Regions from separate parts of the Alteromonas fortis genome, predicted to be linked through region 2. Evidence: predicted binding sites of a transcription regulator. Region 2 holds the regulator's gene; each other region holds the start of a gene.

Region 1 (5,998 bases), 2.7 Mb from region 2:
ACTATCGCGTCGTAATGATACGACGGAGCTTTAGTTTTTTGCTTCGTTGCCATCTTCCTTTCCCATATTGTTATCTTTGTATTACGCGGAATATCAAAATAGTGAGCCGCAATACAAAATAAGTGATTCTGGTTTTAGTATAACTACCTTACTTACTTTGTAATTCCAACTATAGAATAAAAAAAACCACATAAGCAGATACTTATGTGGTTTTCGTTTTAATCCAATTAGCTAAAAGAATACGTAATGCTACGCCATTTGTAGTGACAGGCTTTGCAGTTGGACCCATTTCTCTTTCTGCACTGCAAAGGCGTGCTTCATCTCTTTATATTTGTAAGCAAGCTCTAATCCTTCAATGCTGCGTTTTAATGTACGCTTCTTAACGCGCATAACGCGCTTTTTCGTTGCGTAGTACTCACTCATCCGCTGCATTAGCAGGTCGTACTCTTCTTGAATAGTGTGCATCATTTCTTCCGCATTCGGTAGTAACGATACTTTTTCACTTGCTCTTTGAAGCTGCATGGCCGCCAGAGCCTTTTCGATGCGTTCTTCAGGCACCTTGCGAAGGTTCGACGTTAAACCTACATAAGACAGCCCTTTGATCAGCCATTTAGTCGGATCAAACTGATACCAACGAATGCCATTACGGTAGTCGTACTCAAAAATATGGTGATAGTTGTGATAACCCTCACCAAAAGTAAAGAATGCTAAGACGCCATTATCACGTGCCGTATTCTTATCGGTGTAAGGCTGACTACCCCAGAAGTGAGCAAGTGAGTTAATGAAGAAGGTAACGTGGTGAACCAGCACTAAGCGCAACACACCGGCTACTAAGATCATGCCCATGACGTCGCCGTTCAGATAACCCAAAAGACCAGTAATACCAAAGTTAGCAGCGAGTACGATAGGCAAGTAGTATTTGTGCTGCCACATTACAACGCTATCTTTTTGTAGATCTTTACAGTTGCTGTAATCATCGTAACGCTTGGCTTGATACTCGCGTAACATCCAGCCGATGTGCGCAAACCAAAGCCCTTTCTTTGCAGAGTAGGGGTCTTTGTCGTTGTCATCTACATGGCGATGGTGAACGCGATGATCTGACGACCAGTGCAAGATACTGTTTTGCAGGGCCATCGCCCCACCAATCGCTAATACGACACGAACTACAATGTTGGCATCGTAGGTTTTATGTGACCACAAGCGATGATACCCAGCGGTTATCGACATACCGGTGAAATAGAATAGGAATATGGCGGTACCGATTTCTGCCCAATCGATACCCTGATATGCCACCCAAAGCGGCACACCTATAAATGCAATTGCGCCTGATATTATAAATACCAGCACATTCGTTAGGATAAGAGGAGGTTTTTTCATTTTATACAACTTGGCTTACAACTGTTCGCTAATTTATCTTTTTACGAGGCTTCAGGCAAGCAAAACCCATATAAGTTCTGCTTACATGTGTAAAGTTTAATTATAGCCGAGGGTGGCTAAAACGTAGGTAAAACGTGAGAATTAATGCTTAACCCTTGTTTATAAAAGAGATGATTTTGTTTCCCTTTCCCCATCAGTGCGTGTTGCGATAAACTAGGCGTGCTAGTCTTTGATGTATGAGGTTCGATTGCGTTAATGGTTATTCAGATGACGTTGAAAGTAGACTCTAAAGTTAAAAAATCATCAGACCATTAAAAGTTAATGAACACAGGGTGCGAACGTGAGCCGACAAGAACAGAAATTAAAAACCCGCCAAAATATTATCCATGCTGCGTTTTCACTGCTAGACGAAAACCGTAGTTTATCGGCAATAAGTTTGCGTGAAGTTGCCCGAGAAGCTGGTATTGCCCCCACGTCGTTTTATCGACACTTTAAAGATATGGACGAGTTGGGTTTAACGCTGGTGGATGAAGCAGGTTTGGCCCTTCGTCAGCTTATGCGCCAGGCTAGAAGGCGCATAGCTTCAGGCGGGGGCGTCATCCATACCTCTGTTGAAACCTTTATGGAATTCATCGCGGCCAACACAAACGTATTTCGTTTATTACTGCGAGAGCATACCGGTACGTCGTCTGCTTACCGACTAGCAGTGTTCAGAGAAATTCAACATTTCATCGATGAACTTACTGACTACATTATCGAGCAGCAGGGTGTGGAATACGCCTGTGCCCAGTTACAAGCCGATGCCATGGTAAGACTGGTATTCAGTGCCGGAGCTGAAGCATTAGAAGCGGATGATAAGCTTAGAAGTGAAATCGGTGAAAGAGTGAAAACGCAACTTCGCTTTGTTCAAGTAGGCGCTACGCAGAAAGCGTAGCACGGAAGTATTATCAAGTATTTTACGAAACAGATTCTAGTGTAAGCCTTCTTATTACATGGAATATAGCTTGTTAAGCTCTCAATACGATAACGCTGGGTTCAACCAGTTAATTTTAAGAAAGAGAGCAAGATATGTATTATTCAGTTTTAGAAGTTACACCTACTAATGAAGCGTGGATCCCACACTATGTAAAACTCGCCGCAGATATCGTGTCGAAACATGGTGGAAAATATTTAGCGAACAGTGCAAATCATCAAACTTTAGAGGGCGAAAGAGAAGAACCCGCCATTCGCGTTATTATACAGTGGCCTTCAAAACAAAGCGCACTCGACTTTATGTCTGACCCAGATTACCTTCCGCTACTAAAACTAAGAACTGACGGCTCAATAAGCCATCACGTTCTTGTAGAAGGCAAGGAGTAGTAGAAAATGACTTACACGCAAACTAGACTTTGCGTGTAAGTAGTACACCTGCCTCGATGTGATGAGTGAACGGGAACTGATCGAAAAGCGCAGACTGCGAAATATTGTGAGTCTTACTTAAAAGCTCAAGGTTCTGCGCTAAAGTCTCAGGGTTACACGAGATATACACAATATTATCGTAATCCTGAATCATTCTTAGCGAGTCTTCATCTAACCCAGCTCTTGGAGGGTCGACCAATACAGTGGTGAAATTGTAAGTGCTTAAATCAATGCCTTCTAAGCGACTAAACGTACGCTCGCCCTTCATAGCCTGTGTGAATTCTTCAGCCGCTAACCTAACAATTTTTACATTGCTCAGCTCATTCTGCTCAATATTAAATTGTGCAGCCTGCACCGAAGGTTTAGCTATTTCGGTACCTACGACATTATCAAAGTGAAGTGCTAGCGGCAGTGAGAAGTTACCAGCACCGCAATACATTTCCAGTAAATCGCCTGAGAGTGGCTTTACACAATCTAAGGCCCATTCAATCATTTTACAGTTCACTTCAGCATTGGGCTGAGTAAAACTGTTTTCTATATGCTTGAAAACGAATTCTCTACCGTTTACTGGTAAACGCTCAATCACAAAATCGTTGTCGATAATAAGCTTTTGTTTTCTAGCGCGACCAATGATGTTTACTTTGGGAAAGTGAGTCTCAAGTGTCGCTTTTAATTCTTTTGCAGCCACTTGCCATTCTTCATCTAATTGACGATGGTATAAAAGACTTATAACAAGTTCGCCAGACAGTGCAGAGAGGTAATCGATTTGAAATAACTTTTTTCTGAGAGTTTCGTTTGGTCTTACTTCTTCAAGCAAAAGTCTCATCGCATCGTTTATTGCTTTGCAAGCAGGGGGAAAGCTATCTACACGATATTTTTCTTTCGTTTCCTGATTAAACATTATGTGGAATAAGTCATCGCCCTCATGCCACACTCTAAACTCCGCACGCATACGATAGTGCGTTGGCTGAGACGGGAATACAGAAAGTTCTGGTGCATTGAATGGAGAAAGCAACGCGGTGAGACGATTTACTTTTTCGTCCAACTGCTCTTGATAGCGTTGTTGTTCATTGGTGGTCATAAAATTCTCCATTCATTATTAAGGTCGCGAATTGTAGTCCCTTAAAAAATAACTGCAACAAGCGCTCCCGACTTCTTCATTATTAGTATGCATGATTGCCTAAATAGCTTTTAGAAAAAAATGCTGTATTAAAATTAAACAATATTGATTCTTTGCCGATAATAAGAATGAGGATAGTGAGGATCAAATTATGAACGTGGGTCAAATTAAAGCTTTTATGGGAGACCAAAAGGTTGATCAGAAAGCGGATCAAAAGGCAACGGTTCACCCGAATGAAGCGCTTAAAAAGCAGCTGCAGCAAGACGGATTGCAGCAAGCCGCTGAGTTCTCGAAGCAACAAGCAGCTTCAGTATCTGTTTCAAGTAGCCAGACGAGTATCGGCTTGCGCGTGGTAAGTAGCAATATTAATCAAGCGTTGGAAATAGATGGGCAAAAACCACAAGAAACGAAAGAGAAAAATCTTGAAGAAAAGTCGAGCGGTTTATTCGATTTTGAAAAAGTAGCGCGAAACGTACTTAAGTTCGTGGGCAGCGTTATTCGCGGCGCAGCCGATGGAGGTGCCAGCGACGAAAAGCTGACCGGGCTATTTAGCCAAGCAAGGGAAGGAGTAAGCCGCGGTTTCGCAATGGCCGAAAAAGATCTCGCTGGGTTTATGAATGAAGAGATTGAGCAAGGTATAACGAAAAGCCGGGATCTTATTGATACGGGTATTAATGATCTAGAAACCGATATCTTCGGTCGCCAACAGCCTAATGCTGTTCAACTTTCATCCTTAGAAGCTTTAGCTGCATCGGACGAAAAAAGCGGTAGTTTGGTAATTCGTACTAAAGATGGTGATGAGGTGAGCTTTAGTTTTGAAAGCCAGCGATCTTTCCAGGCTTCTCAGCAATTCAATTTTCAAGCTCAGGCATCTCAAGATTTATCTGGCGGAAATGGTGAACAAAATGAAAATGATTTTTCGGCAAGCTATTCTCAACAAACGTCTTATCAATATTATGAAAGAAGCGGTATAAGCTTTTCATTAAAAGGAAAGCTTGATGAAGAGGAATTGAATTCGATAGCTGATTTAGTTGGACAAGTACAGGATCTAGCCGACACCTTCTATAGTGGTGATATCGACAAGGCATTCGAAGAAGCACTGAGTTTAGGCTTTGATGATAAAGAGTTGGTTGGTTACGCACTACAACTAAATAGAACAACACAAACAGAAGTGCTAAAGACATACGAAAATATTCAGCACTATAACGAAGATAAAAGCGACAACGCGAAGTTCGGTAATGTGGTTAGTCCAATCGCTCAGTATCTAGAGAAAATGATGGATACCTTTGCTAACGCAGAAAGTAAGTTAGAAAGTAACGAAGACTATAATGCGTTAATAGCTGGCATTATTAACGAAATGGAAGATGTACAGGTTCCTGACCTTATATCCGCCATAAATAGATTTCGATCTTTTAATCAAACTTTATTAGATGGCCTTCCTCAATCTGCTGAAACCAGCGAGAGCTAATGCTTATGACAATAAAAAGCCCGGAAGCGAGAGCTTACCGGGCTTTTTTACATAACTAAAAACTACGAATAAGAATTACACGTGTTCGACTTTGTCTTTTGCAGGTCGAACTTTCAACGTTCGTTCCTGGAAGATTGAGTCATTTGTTTTATCAATAACACTGCTAAGGTCGTCTGTGACAACCTCGATAAAACCGTAACCTTTTCTTTTTCCAGTTTTGCGATCCTTCATTAAACGAACCGACTGCACTTCAATAAAGCTACTGAAGTATTCCTTTACTGCATTCTCGTTTGCCCTATAGGGTAAATTGCCCACATATAGAGTCTCGACTGATCCGTTATTGGTGTGTGCTCTGGCATCTGAGGAAGATGGACTTTGAATAAGAGACGCTAGCCAAGGAGTAACGATACCGCTTATCAGCAGAGCTGCAGATACGGTAAGTGGAACATGGACGTTTAAACTAGCAGAAGAAAATAACAAATACCCTGCAATTGCAAAAATAGCGCTAATTACAGCGCATTGAATAAAGCCTACTTTCATATACCTACCTTTCTATTGTTTATTATGGTGTTGGAGGCTGTATATAGTTTACTCATTTGTAACAATTTGAACAATAAAATGTGAAAAAACTAGTC
Region 2 (5,998 bases):
TCTATCACCATCGAGTATTTCTCTTACTCGACGGCGATAAAAGGTCGAGTCGTCCACGACTAGGACTTTAAAGACCATGGATTATCATTCCTGTTAATTCATCGCCTTACTTAATGGGTTTACGCGCGTACCGTTTTAGCAGGCTCGGAATATCTAAAATTAATGCAATACCACCGTCTGAGGTAATTGTAGCTCCCGCCATACCAGGCGTTCCTTGCAACAATGCATCCAGCGGTTTGATAACCACTTCTTCCTGGCCTATTAGCGCGTCTACGACAAACCCGACTTGCTGTGTACCAATTTGCACTACAACAACATGCCCCTTTTCTTTATTTATATTTTTAGGGCCTCGGATTAACCATTCGCCAAGGAAAAACAGAGGGATTGCTTTTGAACGAACTATCATTGTTAATTGGCCATCCACCGTATTGGTCTTCTTGATGTCCATATTTATTATTTCGTTCACCGCACCTAATGGTAACGCAAAGGTCTGTTTTCCTACAACAATCATTAACGTAGGTAGAATCGCGAGCGTTAACGGCACCTTGATATCTAATCGTGTACCTTTTCCTAACTGCGAGTCAATATTGATGGTACCGTTGAGCTGGTTAATTTTGGTTTTAACCACGTCCATGCCCACACCACGACCTGAAATATCGCTGATTTCGGTTTTAGTAGAAAAGCCAGGTGCAAAGATAAGGTTGAACGCTTCAACATCAGACATGCGTGCTGCTGCATCTACATCCAATACGCCACGGCTAATTGCGATCTCTTTTAGCTTCTCGGCGTCCATACCTTTACCGTCGTCTTCGATAGTAAGAAGAATATGGTCGCCTTCTTGAGATGCTGATAGCTGAACTGTACCCATGCGAGGCTTACCTGCCGCAGCACGATCATCCGGCATTTCTATCCCGTGGTCGACAGAGTTTCTCACCAAATGCACTAGCGGGTCGGCCAATGCTTCAACCAAGTTTTTATCTAAGTCTGTCTCTTCACCTACAAGCTCTAAGGTAATTTCTTTCTTTAAGCTTCTAGCTAGGTCACGTACAACGCGAGGAAAACGGCCAAACACTTTCTTGATAGGCTGCATGCGGGTTTTCATTACCGCACCTTGCAAGTCTCCCGTCACTACATCTAGGTTAGCAATGGCCTTTGACATGCTCTCGTCGTTGCTGTTGATCCCCAAACTTATCAGTCGGTTTCTAACGAGTACGAGTTCACCGACCATATTCATAATTTGGTCTAAACGCTTTGTGTCTACACGTACCGTTGTCTCAGCAGGTGGTGGAGCAGGAGCCCCTTTTTTATCATCTTTCTTGGAAGGCGCTTTAGGTGCAGCTGCTTTACTCGTTTTAGCTGGGCTTGCTGCACTAGGTGCGGGCTTCGCCTTAGGCGCAGCCGGGGCACTCGCCGCTTGCTTTGCTTTTTGAACAGCCTCGGTAGCCGCTTTGTCTACAGGAGGTTCAGGTGCTGCTGGAGCAGAGCTTTGTTTAGTTGGCCCTTGACCTGAGCCGTGAAGCTGATCAAGCAGAGCTTCAAATTCATCGTCGGTAATTTCTTCATCACCGGCACTACTTGCCGGAGCAGCTGCTGATGCTGGTTCTGCAGCACTTTTTTCGTCTCCACCAAACTGACCTTTTCCGTGCAGATCATCTAACAGTGCTTCGAACTCTTCATCAGTAATGTCATCACTGTCAGTGCTCGCCGCTGGTGCTGACGTTTGCGCAGGCTCCGTTTTGGCGGGTTTTGTATTGGTTGATGCAGCTTGTCCTGGAGCACCACCTCCATGAAGCTCATCAAGAAGAGCCTCAAACTCATCTTCGGTAATTTCTTCTATACCACCGCTACTTTCACTGGTATCTGACGCTGCTGGCACTGGTTCATCTATAACTAGTTCCGGCTCTTCTGCAACGACCTCGGGCTCAGCCGCGACAACTTCTGGCTCGGCGGCAGGCGCACTTGCATTGTCGAAAATGTTTTCATCTGGAGATTCTGGGCGACTGAGTTTGTGTAACAGGTCGACGAGGTGTGCATCTGCCGGCTCTAGCGGCTCTTGTGCTTTTACTCGTTCAAACATTTCAACTACCACATCAGTGGCTTGCAAAATGATATCCATTAACTCAGGCGTTAGCGTTCGTTGGCCATTGCGCATAACGTCAAAGACGTTTTCAGCACCGTGACAAATTTCAACTAACTCAGTAAGAGAAAGGAAGCCCGCTCCCCCTTTTACTGTGTGATAGCCGCGAAAAATTGCGTTAAGCAAGTCCGCGTCTTCAGGATTGTTCTCAAGATCAACGAGCTGTTCTTGTAATTGTTCAAGTATCTCTCCAGCTTCCACTAGAAAGTCCTGTAATATTTCCTCGTCAACATCAAACGACATGCACCCGCTCCCCTAAAAACCTAAGCTAGACAGAAGATCATCTACATCATCTTGACCTGAAACGACGTCATCTCGTTTGTCAGCATCAATAATTGGGCCTTCTGCCTCTACACCATCAACCTTATCGGCCTTAACGCTGGAAGGTTTAGTTTGTTCTGCACCGTCCCGTTCGCCAAACATAGTAAGCATGTTTACAAGGCTATCTTCGACTTCTTTAACCAAGTCGATAACGCGACGAATAACCTGTCCAGTCAAGTCTTGATAACCTTGTGCCATCAAAACTTCAGTAAGTAACTGTGTAAGTTTAGCCGACTGATTCGAACCGTCTTCCAACAATTCGTCTAAGTCTGCACATAAAACCTTAAACTCACCCAACTCGATTTGGCGGTTCATCAGCTTTTTCCACTCTGGCATAACCTTTTCGATTCGCTCTGCGAGCAGTTCAGCGATGGGCATACTCGCCTCTACGGCATCCATAGTAGTATTAGCAGCTTTCTCGGTTTCTTCAATTACGTAGGTAAGGCGGGACTGAGCATCAGGGATATCGTCTGTAGCTAAATTTTTGATGCGGTCGTCTATTTGAAAGTTGTTTAATGCGTCGTGGAGTTGACGCGTCAACTTGCCTACTTCAGCGAATAGCTCAACGTTTTCTTTCATTGAGACGGCTTCAAGTAGTGCATTAGCTGAAGTCTTGTCACCTTCTTCAAGAAAAGTGACAAGCTGCTTTGCTTCTTCTAACGATATTGGAACGTTTACATTCGTTGACATCCAGTAAACCTCATTTATCTGGTGAGCGTCTGGATCAACCTAAACGTTCGAATATTTTATCTAATTTTTCTTTAAGCGTTGCCGCGGTAAAAGGTTTAACAACGTAACCATTCACACCCGCTTGGGCGGCGGCAACGATCTGTTCCTTCTTCGCTTCGGCGGTCACCATAAGTACTGGCAGATGCTTAAGTTTGTCATCGGCTCTAATTGCTCGGAGCAGATCTATACCCTGCATACCAGGCATGTTCCAATCAGTAACAACAAAGTCGAAATCGCCTTGTTGTAACATAGGTAATGCGGTGCTTCCGTCATCCGCTTCCTGGATATTGGCAAAACCCAAATCTTTAAGCAGGTTTTTGATGATTCGTCTCATGGTTGAAAAGTCATCGACCACGAGAATTTTCATGCTTTTGTCCAAAATAGCCTCCACTGAGGGGTTAATTGTTTTTAATTTCTATTCTTCGTCAGCTTGCCACGACTTCATTCGTGATTTGAGTTTTAACATGGCTTGACTATGAATTTGACTGACTCTCGACTCACTTACGTCGAGAACCTCGCCTATTTCTCTTAAGTTTAGTTCTTCATCATAGTAAAGTGAAAGAACAATCGCTTCTCGCTCGGGTAATGTCGTTATTGCATGGGCCAGCGCTTTTTGAAATGCGCCCTGCATTAAATCTTCTAACGGTGCATCACTGCCTCGACTTTGCTCGGTAGTGATTACATCTTCCGACACACCTAAATCTTCAATGCCCACCAGCTTCCCGGCATTTACTTCATTGAGCATCTGGTGATAATCCTGCAAGCTCACATTAAGCTTGTCAGCAATATCGGAATCTCGTGCGTCGCGCCCAGTTTCACTTTCTACCTGAGATATCGCTTCTGTTATTGCGCGACCATTTCGGTGAACAGAACGTGGCGTCCAATCACCTTTGCGTATTTCATCCAGCATGGCACCGCGAATGCGGATACCTGCGAAGGTTTCGAAGCTTGCGCCTTTTGACCCATCAAAGTTTCGAGCGGCCTCTAACAAACCAATCATTCCTGATTGGATAAGGTCATCAACAAGAACACTCGCAGGCAGGCGCGCCATCAAATGGTGCGCAATACGCTTAACCAGAGGCGCATGTCTTTCGACTAACTGCGATTTATCTGTTTGCTGTTGATAAGCGGCTGCCTTGCTGTTCAACGTTGACTTCCTACGGCTTTTTCTGCAACTAATTGTTCAATGAAAAATTCTAAGTGACCTCCAGGCTGCGCCGGAATAGGCCAAGTAAGCGCCCTGTTTGCTAGCTTAGTTATCGCTACGGCTGCAGGAGAGCCCGGAAAAGCATCTACAATAGCTGTTTGCTTACGCACTGCTTTGCGAATATTTTCGTCAAATGGCACCGTCGCCACTAATTCTAGTGCAACATCAAGAAAACGCCCTGTCACTTTACTTAATTTGCTAAATAATTCCTGACCTTCTCGCACATCGCGAACCATATTGGCCACAACTTTAAAGCGAAAAACACCGTGCTCACGGTTAAGGATTTTTATCAGCGCATACGCATCAGTTAGTGATGTTGGCTCATCGCAAACCACCACCATGATATCTTGGGAGGCTTTAGAAAAGCTTAATACCATATCTGAAATGCCAGCAGCGGTGTCGACTATTAATACGTCTATTTGAGAACGCAGCTCGCTAAACGCTCTTATTAAGCCAGCGTGCTGTGTGGGTGAGAGTTCCGCCATTGACTGCGTACCAGATGTGGCGGGAGCAATCTTAATACCGTGTGGGCCGGTTACTAAAACCTCGTCCAACGTGCACTCGCCAGAGAGTACGTGAGATAAGTTTTTCTCAACTCGCAGGCCTAACATCACATCTACGTTTGCAAGACCAAGGTCCGCGTCAAGAACCATTACCCGCTTACCCTGCTTCGCCATGGCGATAGCAGTGTTAAGTGTAATGTTTGTTTTACCTACGCCACCTTTACCACCAGTGACGGCGATTACTTTGATTAACCGTGATTGCTTCATTTTTCTTAAGCTACTCGCTTGATCGTCAATCATACTGCTTATGCTGTTTTAATTGCGTTGTTACCACTAGTATGATTCAAACCGTACTTTTTATAAAGCTTTGCAGCAGCGGAAACCAAAGATTTCGCTTCTGCAATCTTAATGTCTTCAGGCACTTTTTGACCATCGGTGACATAACTAACCGGTAGTTGATATTCAACCGCTGCACTAAGTACCTCTCCTAAAGAGTAGCACTCATCTAACTTTGTGAAAATACAGCCACTTAGTTCAATATCGTCATAGGCTTGAATGATTCTCTGCAAAGCCGGATATTGCGTATTGGCTTGCGCTACCAAATATTTTTTAACTTTTGGCATTTGGCCATTGTCGAACTGCTTAATTTGCTTAATTAATCGACTATCACGCTGACTAAAACCTGCTGTATCAATCAATACTAGTCGCTTATGACGAAGTTGGAACAATAAATCTGCAAGTTCTTCACTAGTTTGCGCTTTTCGCACAGTACAGCCAATAATTTTTCCGTATGTCGCTAGTTGCTCATAGGCTGCAATTCTATACGTATCAATAGTAATCATAGCCACCGATTCTGCACCATATTTCTGCGCGTAGCGGGCGGCCAACTTTGCAACTGTGGTTGTTTTACCTGTACCAGTAGGCCCAACTAATGCAACAGCACCTTGTGAGCTAAGTATATCGTTTCCGGTAACATTTATGCGATTAGCCAATAGGTTAAGAAGATATACCCACGCGTCACGTTCGTTGTAATGAGCCGGTGTATAGCTAATCAGTTGTGTTGCTAGTGCACTACTCAGCCCCATATCGGTTAATCGCGTG
Region 3 (5,998 bases), 530 kb from region 2:
CATAGTAGAGCGCGATAAGGCGGCCCATTACTTTGCTGACGAAGAAGACGGCGCACAAATTCTACTGTGTAGTGAAATTGGCAGTGAAGGCCGTAACTTCCAGTTCGCTCACCACTTGGTTCTGTTCGACTTGCCTATTACGCCAGACCTGCTTGAACAACGTATTGGTCGACTTGACCGTATTGGCCAAACTCAAACTGTACAAATTCACGTACCGTATTTAGCGAAAACCGCTCAGCACGTATTGCTAGATTGGTATCACGAAGGACTTAATGCCTTTGAGAAGACCTGTCCGACCGGCTCTGGCGTGTTTGACGACGTTAAGCCTTTGCTTATTGGTGCCTGCTTGCACCCTGACGATATGAGTGCCCGTGACGAGCTTGTAAACATGAGCGTTACACTAAACAGCCAACTGGTGGCACAGCTTGAAGCCGGTCGCGATCGACTTCTTGAGCTTAATGCTTCTGGCGAAGGCCGTGTAGAGCAACTGCTTGAAGATATTATCACCCTTGATAGCGAACAAGATTTATCTCGCTTTATGGGCCGTGTATTTGACGCTATCGGCGTCCAGCAAGACGAGAAAGGCAACGACTGCTTTATCCTTATGCCAACTGAATCGATGGTGAGTCAGCTTCCAGGGCTTGACCCAGAGGGCATGACGGTGACTTACAAACGCCGTGTTGCTACCACGCTTGAAAACGTACAGTTTCTAAGTTGGGATCATCCACTTGTGCATACTGCCATGGACGTAGTACTTACAGACGTTCACGGAAAAAGCAGCATGGGCTTTATTGCTGAGCCTTCTCTGCCGAAGGGCGCCTACTGGATAGAAACTCTTTTCGTGCTGCACGCACAAGCACCGAAAGCACTTCAGTTAAGCCGTTTCTTGCCACAAACGCCAGTGCGGGTATGTTTAGATGCGCAGGGCAATCCTTCTGACTTAAGTTTTGATGTTAAGCGTAAAATTGGTCGCAAGATTTCTTCTCAACTTCTAAAAGCACTGCAGCAGCCCCTTGAACTTGCTATTGAGAAAGCGCGTAAGCTTGCCCATCACGAGGCTAACCAAAAGCAGCATGATGCCCTTAACGATATGCACAGTACTTTGAATGACGAAATACAGCGCTTGCGGGATCTTCAAAAGCGCAATCCCGCTGTGCGCGATAGCGAAATTGAATTTATTGAAACGCAAATGAATGCGCTCGATAAGGTCATTCAGGAAGCTGATGTTCAGCTAGACGCAATACGTATTGTGGTGAACAACCCGTAAATGCGAAATGTTAAGCACTGAAAGAACAACGTTGAAGTAACGAGTACATAATGCCAAACCCGAGTTTTGTTTATAATCCGCCTATGACGCCTTATCTTGATATCCTTTATCAAGATGAGGATATGCTGGTAGCGCACAAGCCTAGCGGGCTATTAAGCGTGCCGGGTAAGGCCTTAGAGCACCGAGACTCGCTTATTAGCCGTGTTAATTGTGTATATCCTACTGCCACGGTAGTTCATCGGCTAGATATGGCGACATCGGGTATCTTAGTGCTGGCACTGAATAAAGGTAGTCATCGCCATATATCAAAACAATTTGAGCTTCGACAAACTAAAAAGCGCTATTTTGCCCGAGTACACGGCCATGTAGCACAAGACAGTGGAGAGGTTAATTTACCCCTCATTTGCGATTGGCCGAACAGACCGAAGCAAATGGTAGACTTCGAGCGCGGTAAGAAAGCAGTGACGCATTTTGACGTTGTCGAGCGTTCCCATGATGAAAAAGGTTTGCCCTACTCTTTAGTTGCCCTTTACCCCATCACAGGTCGCTCTCACCAATTGCGCGTGCATATGCTTGCTTTAGGCCATCCTATTTTAGGTGACAGACTTTATGCCCATGAAGAAGCGTTATCTATGGCCTCTCGCTTACAGCTACATGCAGAAAGCTTAAGCTTTTCCCATCCCACATTCGGGCATTGGCAGCATTTTCATATCCCTATCCCTTTTAGCCAGTACCAACCCAAAGCCCTTTCTGAAAGTATTGAGTAATAATACCTTCGGTAACACGCCGCAATTAAGAACATTGCAAATCTCGCTGAGTGGGTAATTATCTATGCGTACTGGTATTGTCTATAGACTTCATTTTAGTTTTATAAGGCACTGCCGATAACCTTCGTAGAATGCTTGGTGTATGAATTGATTTGATGCTGCCCTAACCGCGCAAATCAAAAATTGGTAAAGGCAAACCGTTTTTTATGAAAAGGCACGCTCTTCTTATAACATTTGCAGTTATCGTCTCACTGCTGCCTGTAACGGCGCATTGTGATTTTTTCACAGATGTAAGTAATGCCTATTTGCCCGGAGAAGTGGACGCGTTAATGGTTGGCGAAGAGAAAGCCCCTGTTATTGTCATCGAGGCACAAACTCCGCTCCCTTTGGGTGTTGCAGTCGTACTCACTGAGCCCTTTCCCTCTAGCCTTACTCTTGCTCAAGGTAACAGCTTAGCGAGTATGCTTGCAGAAAAAGGATGGAACGTAGTTATCAGTCCATTTAATTTGTCGACAAACTCACCTGCGTCTCTAACTACTGACGAACAAACCAGTGAAGCTCAAGTAGAAAGCGCGTCATCATCGATGGATAGCGAATCAATCATCCACCCTAGAAGTGATCAACTTACTCAGTACCTTGACTTTGAATCAACGACGAGGGCACTAACGCTGCAACTCAGTTCTTTAGATAATTATTTGCAAGATAGAACGGGATACCGCATGGTGATTGCGCAAGGAATGCTTGCAACGGCCTACTTGTCTGCAGTCGAAATGCAGCCTGGTTTACAACCAGATTCGTTTGTCGCTATATCGCCATTTTGGCCACAAGAAAAAACAAATAACTTAGTGATTGATACTATCGCGAAAGCCAGCTTTCCCATTCTTGACTTGTCTTTAATAAACTTTAACGACTGGGAAGCAAGCACCGCTATGAAAAGAAAGGTTCGCGCAAAAAACGAACTAAAATTGCACTACAGACAAGTCCACCTGCCAAATAATTCTTTAACCTTTAGTATAAAAGAAATCAACAAAACCCCAAACATTCATATAGTTGCAAATAGCATCATAGGCTGGACTAGACATCTAGGCTGGTAATTCCTCTATCTTAGGATTAGGCTAAATCATTACCCAAAACAGTTACCTACCTATATTCACACGAATAATGGGGTGTTGAAGTCAAAGGTAATCATGTAATGGGCTATACTATTTTTAGCAAACAACGACGGTTGAGTGACTTGTGAATGTTCAGAATTTTGTAGATAACAAAGCGAAACAGCTGTGTTTCTATTTGAGAGCATTTTGGCAGGGAGAGCTTCCTATCGAGGAGATCGAGCTATTCTTTTGGGATAGTATGGAAGAATGGGGGCAAATTGAATGCACATTAACCCAGCCATATACGCAAAAAGAGCGTGTCTTTTGGCATTTGCTTCATCAAGTGCATTACTGGAATGAAGATAAACTAACAAAAGACCAGTTCCTTGTTGATGAGTTAACAAACTGCGTTAACTTTCTGGAAGGTTTGGGGCATTGCCCTTTAGACTGTGTTGGTATTCGCCCGTGAACAGGGTTCGATTTACAGCGGCTCACCTCATACTATTAGCTTATCCTGCTTACCTCTAAATTATTGATATCGCCTTCACAGTTTTATTGCTAAACACAGTGGTTCGTGGCTCAATATACTTTTGAGTTACCGCTGAAGGCCGAAGTATTGCTTACTGCATTAAAAACGTTCAACGACAAACGCTACCTAACGATTTTTCTATTTGGCATTTCCAGTGGTTTTCCTTGGATCATGATTGGTTCAGTGTTATCGGCTTGGCTAAAAGATGAAGGTTTATCGCGTTCGGCTATTGGCCTCTTCGGTATCATCTTCGCCACCTACTCATTTAATTTTTTATGGTCGCCCCTTGTCGATAAGCTTAAGCCGCCGTTGCTAGGACAACGACGCGGTTGGATCTTTTTGATGCAAAGCGTTGTTGCTTCACTGTGTCTGGCCATGTCCCAACTTACCGCAAACCAAGACCTATTCTACGTAGCCTTTATTGGTTTACTCATTGCCATTGCTTCTGCCACCCAAGATATTGCTATTGATGGCTTTCGTATTGATTGCATTGAAAAAGAAGATAAAGATGGTATGTCTGCTGCTTCCTCAGTAGCAACAGCTGGATGGTGGACGGGCTACGGTGGCCTCGGCGCTATCCCCTTTTTCTTAGCAGACCTCACTTCTTGGACTTGGCCAGATATTTACTTATTACTTGGCGCTATCATGGCCTCTTTGGCAATAGCTACCTTTTTTGCTAATGAGCCCGCAGTTAATAGGGAAGCTTTGCTTGAGCAAGTAACGGATGTAAACGCAAACAACTCTGCAGTGATTAACTGGGTAAGAACAACGCTCATAACACCATTTTCGGAGTTCTTTAACCGCAATGGCATCAAGCTGGCCGCTTCATTCTTACTGTTTATTTTTCTTTTTAAAATTGGTGAAGCGTTTTTAGGTCGTATGAGCATAGTCTTCTATAAAGAAGTTGGTTTTTCAAATAGCGATATCGCCACTTACTCAAAGTTACTTAACTGGTGGGTGACCATTATATTCTCTCTACTTGGCGGGTTAGTGAACATCCGCTATGGCATTTACCGAGGGCTAATGATTGCTGGTGTCGCCATGGCGGCTTCAAACCTTCTTTTTGCCCTTATCGCACAGACTGGACCTTCAACTTCACTGTTGGCCATCACTGTAATTGTCGATGGTTTTACCGGGGCATGGAGCACTGTTGCTATGGTCGCTTTTATATCGCTTTTATGTAACCGCGCTTTTAGCGCAACACAATATGCGCTTATGGCCTCACTAAGTGTTGCAGGACGAACATTGGTTGCTTCTAGCAGTGGTTTAGTTGTCGATAGCCTTAATGGAAACTGGAGTTTATTTTTCATTTTGACCGCTGTCATGGTGGTCCCTAGCCTTTGCTTTTTATATTCCATAAGAGATCACATAAAGCGCGTCGAAGCGCCATAAATTTTTACACTCTGTTGCAGTCTACATTTAGTGACCTTGCAAGTTTGCATTAGTTGCCTACATTTAAAGAAGGTAGTTAATGCAAACTCTTGCAAGGAAGAAATTTGAGCGCAAACAAGGCTGATCCACCGCAACGCAGGTCATCATTGGTATCCACCGCTTTTACCTTTTCAAAAGTAAACGCCACGGCTTTGTTTTTCGCTGCCATTATTATCTCAATATTGCTTGTGTTAAATACCAAACAGCAGTCTTTCATTACTAGCCTTAAGCAAAAGAGTGATTTAGAAAACAGTATAATTACCGCTGAATATCGAATACACCAATTCAACAGCCAAACTCAAAGCAATAATGTTACTCATACCGCTTTAGTTCATCAGTTACAGGTAACGTACCAGGGGTTAAATCGATATTTAGAAGACAGGTGGAGGGTCAGCGATAATCTAGCCTCTGTTTCTAAAGAAGAGTTTACAAAGGCATATAAAGGCTTAAATAGAGCCACAGCCGAAGAAAGCGCCAAAACAACGCGAATAGTGCTTTACACGCTTATGGCGCTTCCCCCTACTGAAATGAAGTCCTACATCGATGATGGCTTTAGCCTTCTTCCTCTTCTTGGCACCCTACAAGCAGAAGAAAACGCGGTGTTACTCCGAGTTCAAGGCCTGCGTGAAAAGATGTTGCTAACTACTTTATTTGGCACGGTTGTTATGGTTCTTTGGTATTTTGGTGCCTGGCTTGTTAGTAAAAGCTCACCCAAGAAATCTCTGCGAAAGCTCCACAAGTCGAATGTACGGCTTGCTGTAGCTGATTATGGTCAAGACTTACAGAACAAAGAATTTTTAAAGCTTATCAGCCATGAGTTTCGAGCGCCGATTAGCGCCATAATAAGTGCCTTAGAGCTTATTCCCAATTTGGAAGACCAGCGTACCCGGTTGATCCAACAAGCTGAGCAATC

The links. The regulator FliA, encoded in region 2, starts transcription of late flagellar genes. The targets are predictions, from matches to a motif close to CTAAAGNTNNNNNNNNNNNNGCCGATA.
Region 1: the regulator FliA is predicted to act here: its motif matches at 3,991-4,017, upstream of PCAR9_RS16470 (DUF5610 domain-containing protein).
Region 3: the regulator FliA is predicted to act here: its motif matches at 2,128-2,154, upstream of PCAR9_RS02845 (DUF3530 family protein).

The regions. Positions count from the first base shown of each region.
Region 1 is NZ_LR812090.1:3,842,199-3,848,196, reverse strand. Features, by position in the region: gene sthA (Si-specific NAD(P)(+) transhydrogenase) at 1-53, opposite strand, end outside; gene PCAR9_RS16490 (acyl-CoA desaturase) at 250-1,377, opposite strand; gene fabR (HTH-type transcriptional repressor FabR) at 1,718-2,311, shown strand; gene PCAR9_RS16480 (DUF1330 domain-containing protein) at 2,446-2,736, shown strand; gene trmA (tRNA (uridine(54)-C5)-methyltransferase TrmA) at 2,759-3,856, opposite strand; gene PCAR9_RS16470 (DUF5610 domain-containing protein) at 4,047-5,363, shown strand; gene PCAR9_RS16465 (RNA recognition motif domain-containing protein) at 5,439-5,903, opposite strand.
Region 2 is NZ_LR812090.1:1,147,989-1,153,986, reverse strand. Features, by position in the region: gene PCAR9_RS05010 (protein-glutamate methylesterase/protein-glutamine glutaminase) at 1-78, opposite strand, end outside; gene PCAR9_RS05005 (chemotaxis protein CheA) at 107-2,380, opposite strand; gene PCAR9_RS05000 (protein phosphatase CheZ) at 2,393-3,148, opposite strand; gene cheY (chemotaxis response regulator CheY) at 3,183-3,566, opposite strand; gene PCAR9_RS04990 (RNA polymerase sigma factor FliA) at 3,603-4,334, opposite strand; gene PCAR9_RS04985 (MinD/ParA family protein) at 4,331-5,197, opposite strand; gene flhF (flagellar biosynthesis GTPase FlhF) at 5,203-5,998, opposite strand, start outside.
Region 3 is NZ_LR812090.1:617,783-623,780, reverse strand. Features, by position in the region: gene rapA (RNA polymerase-associated protein RapA) at 1-1,267, shown strand, start outside; gene rluA (bifunctional tRNA pseudouridine(32) synthase/23S rRNA pseudouridine(746) synthase RluA) at 1,318-2,034, shown strand; gene PCAR9_RS02845 (DUF3530 family protein) at 2,241-3,128, shown strand; gene PCAR9_RS02840 (hypothetical protein) at 3,271-3,594, shown strand; gene PCAR9_RS02835 (AmpG family muropeptide MFS transporter) at 3,700-5,046, shown strand; gene PCAR9_RS02830 (response regulator) at 5,151-5,998, shown strand, end outside.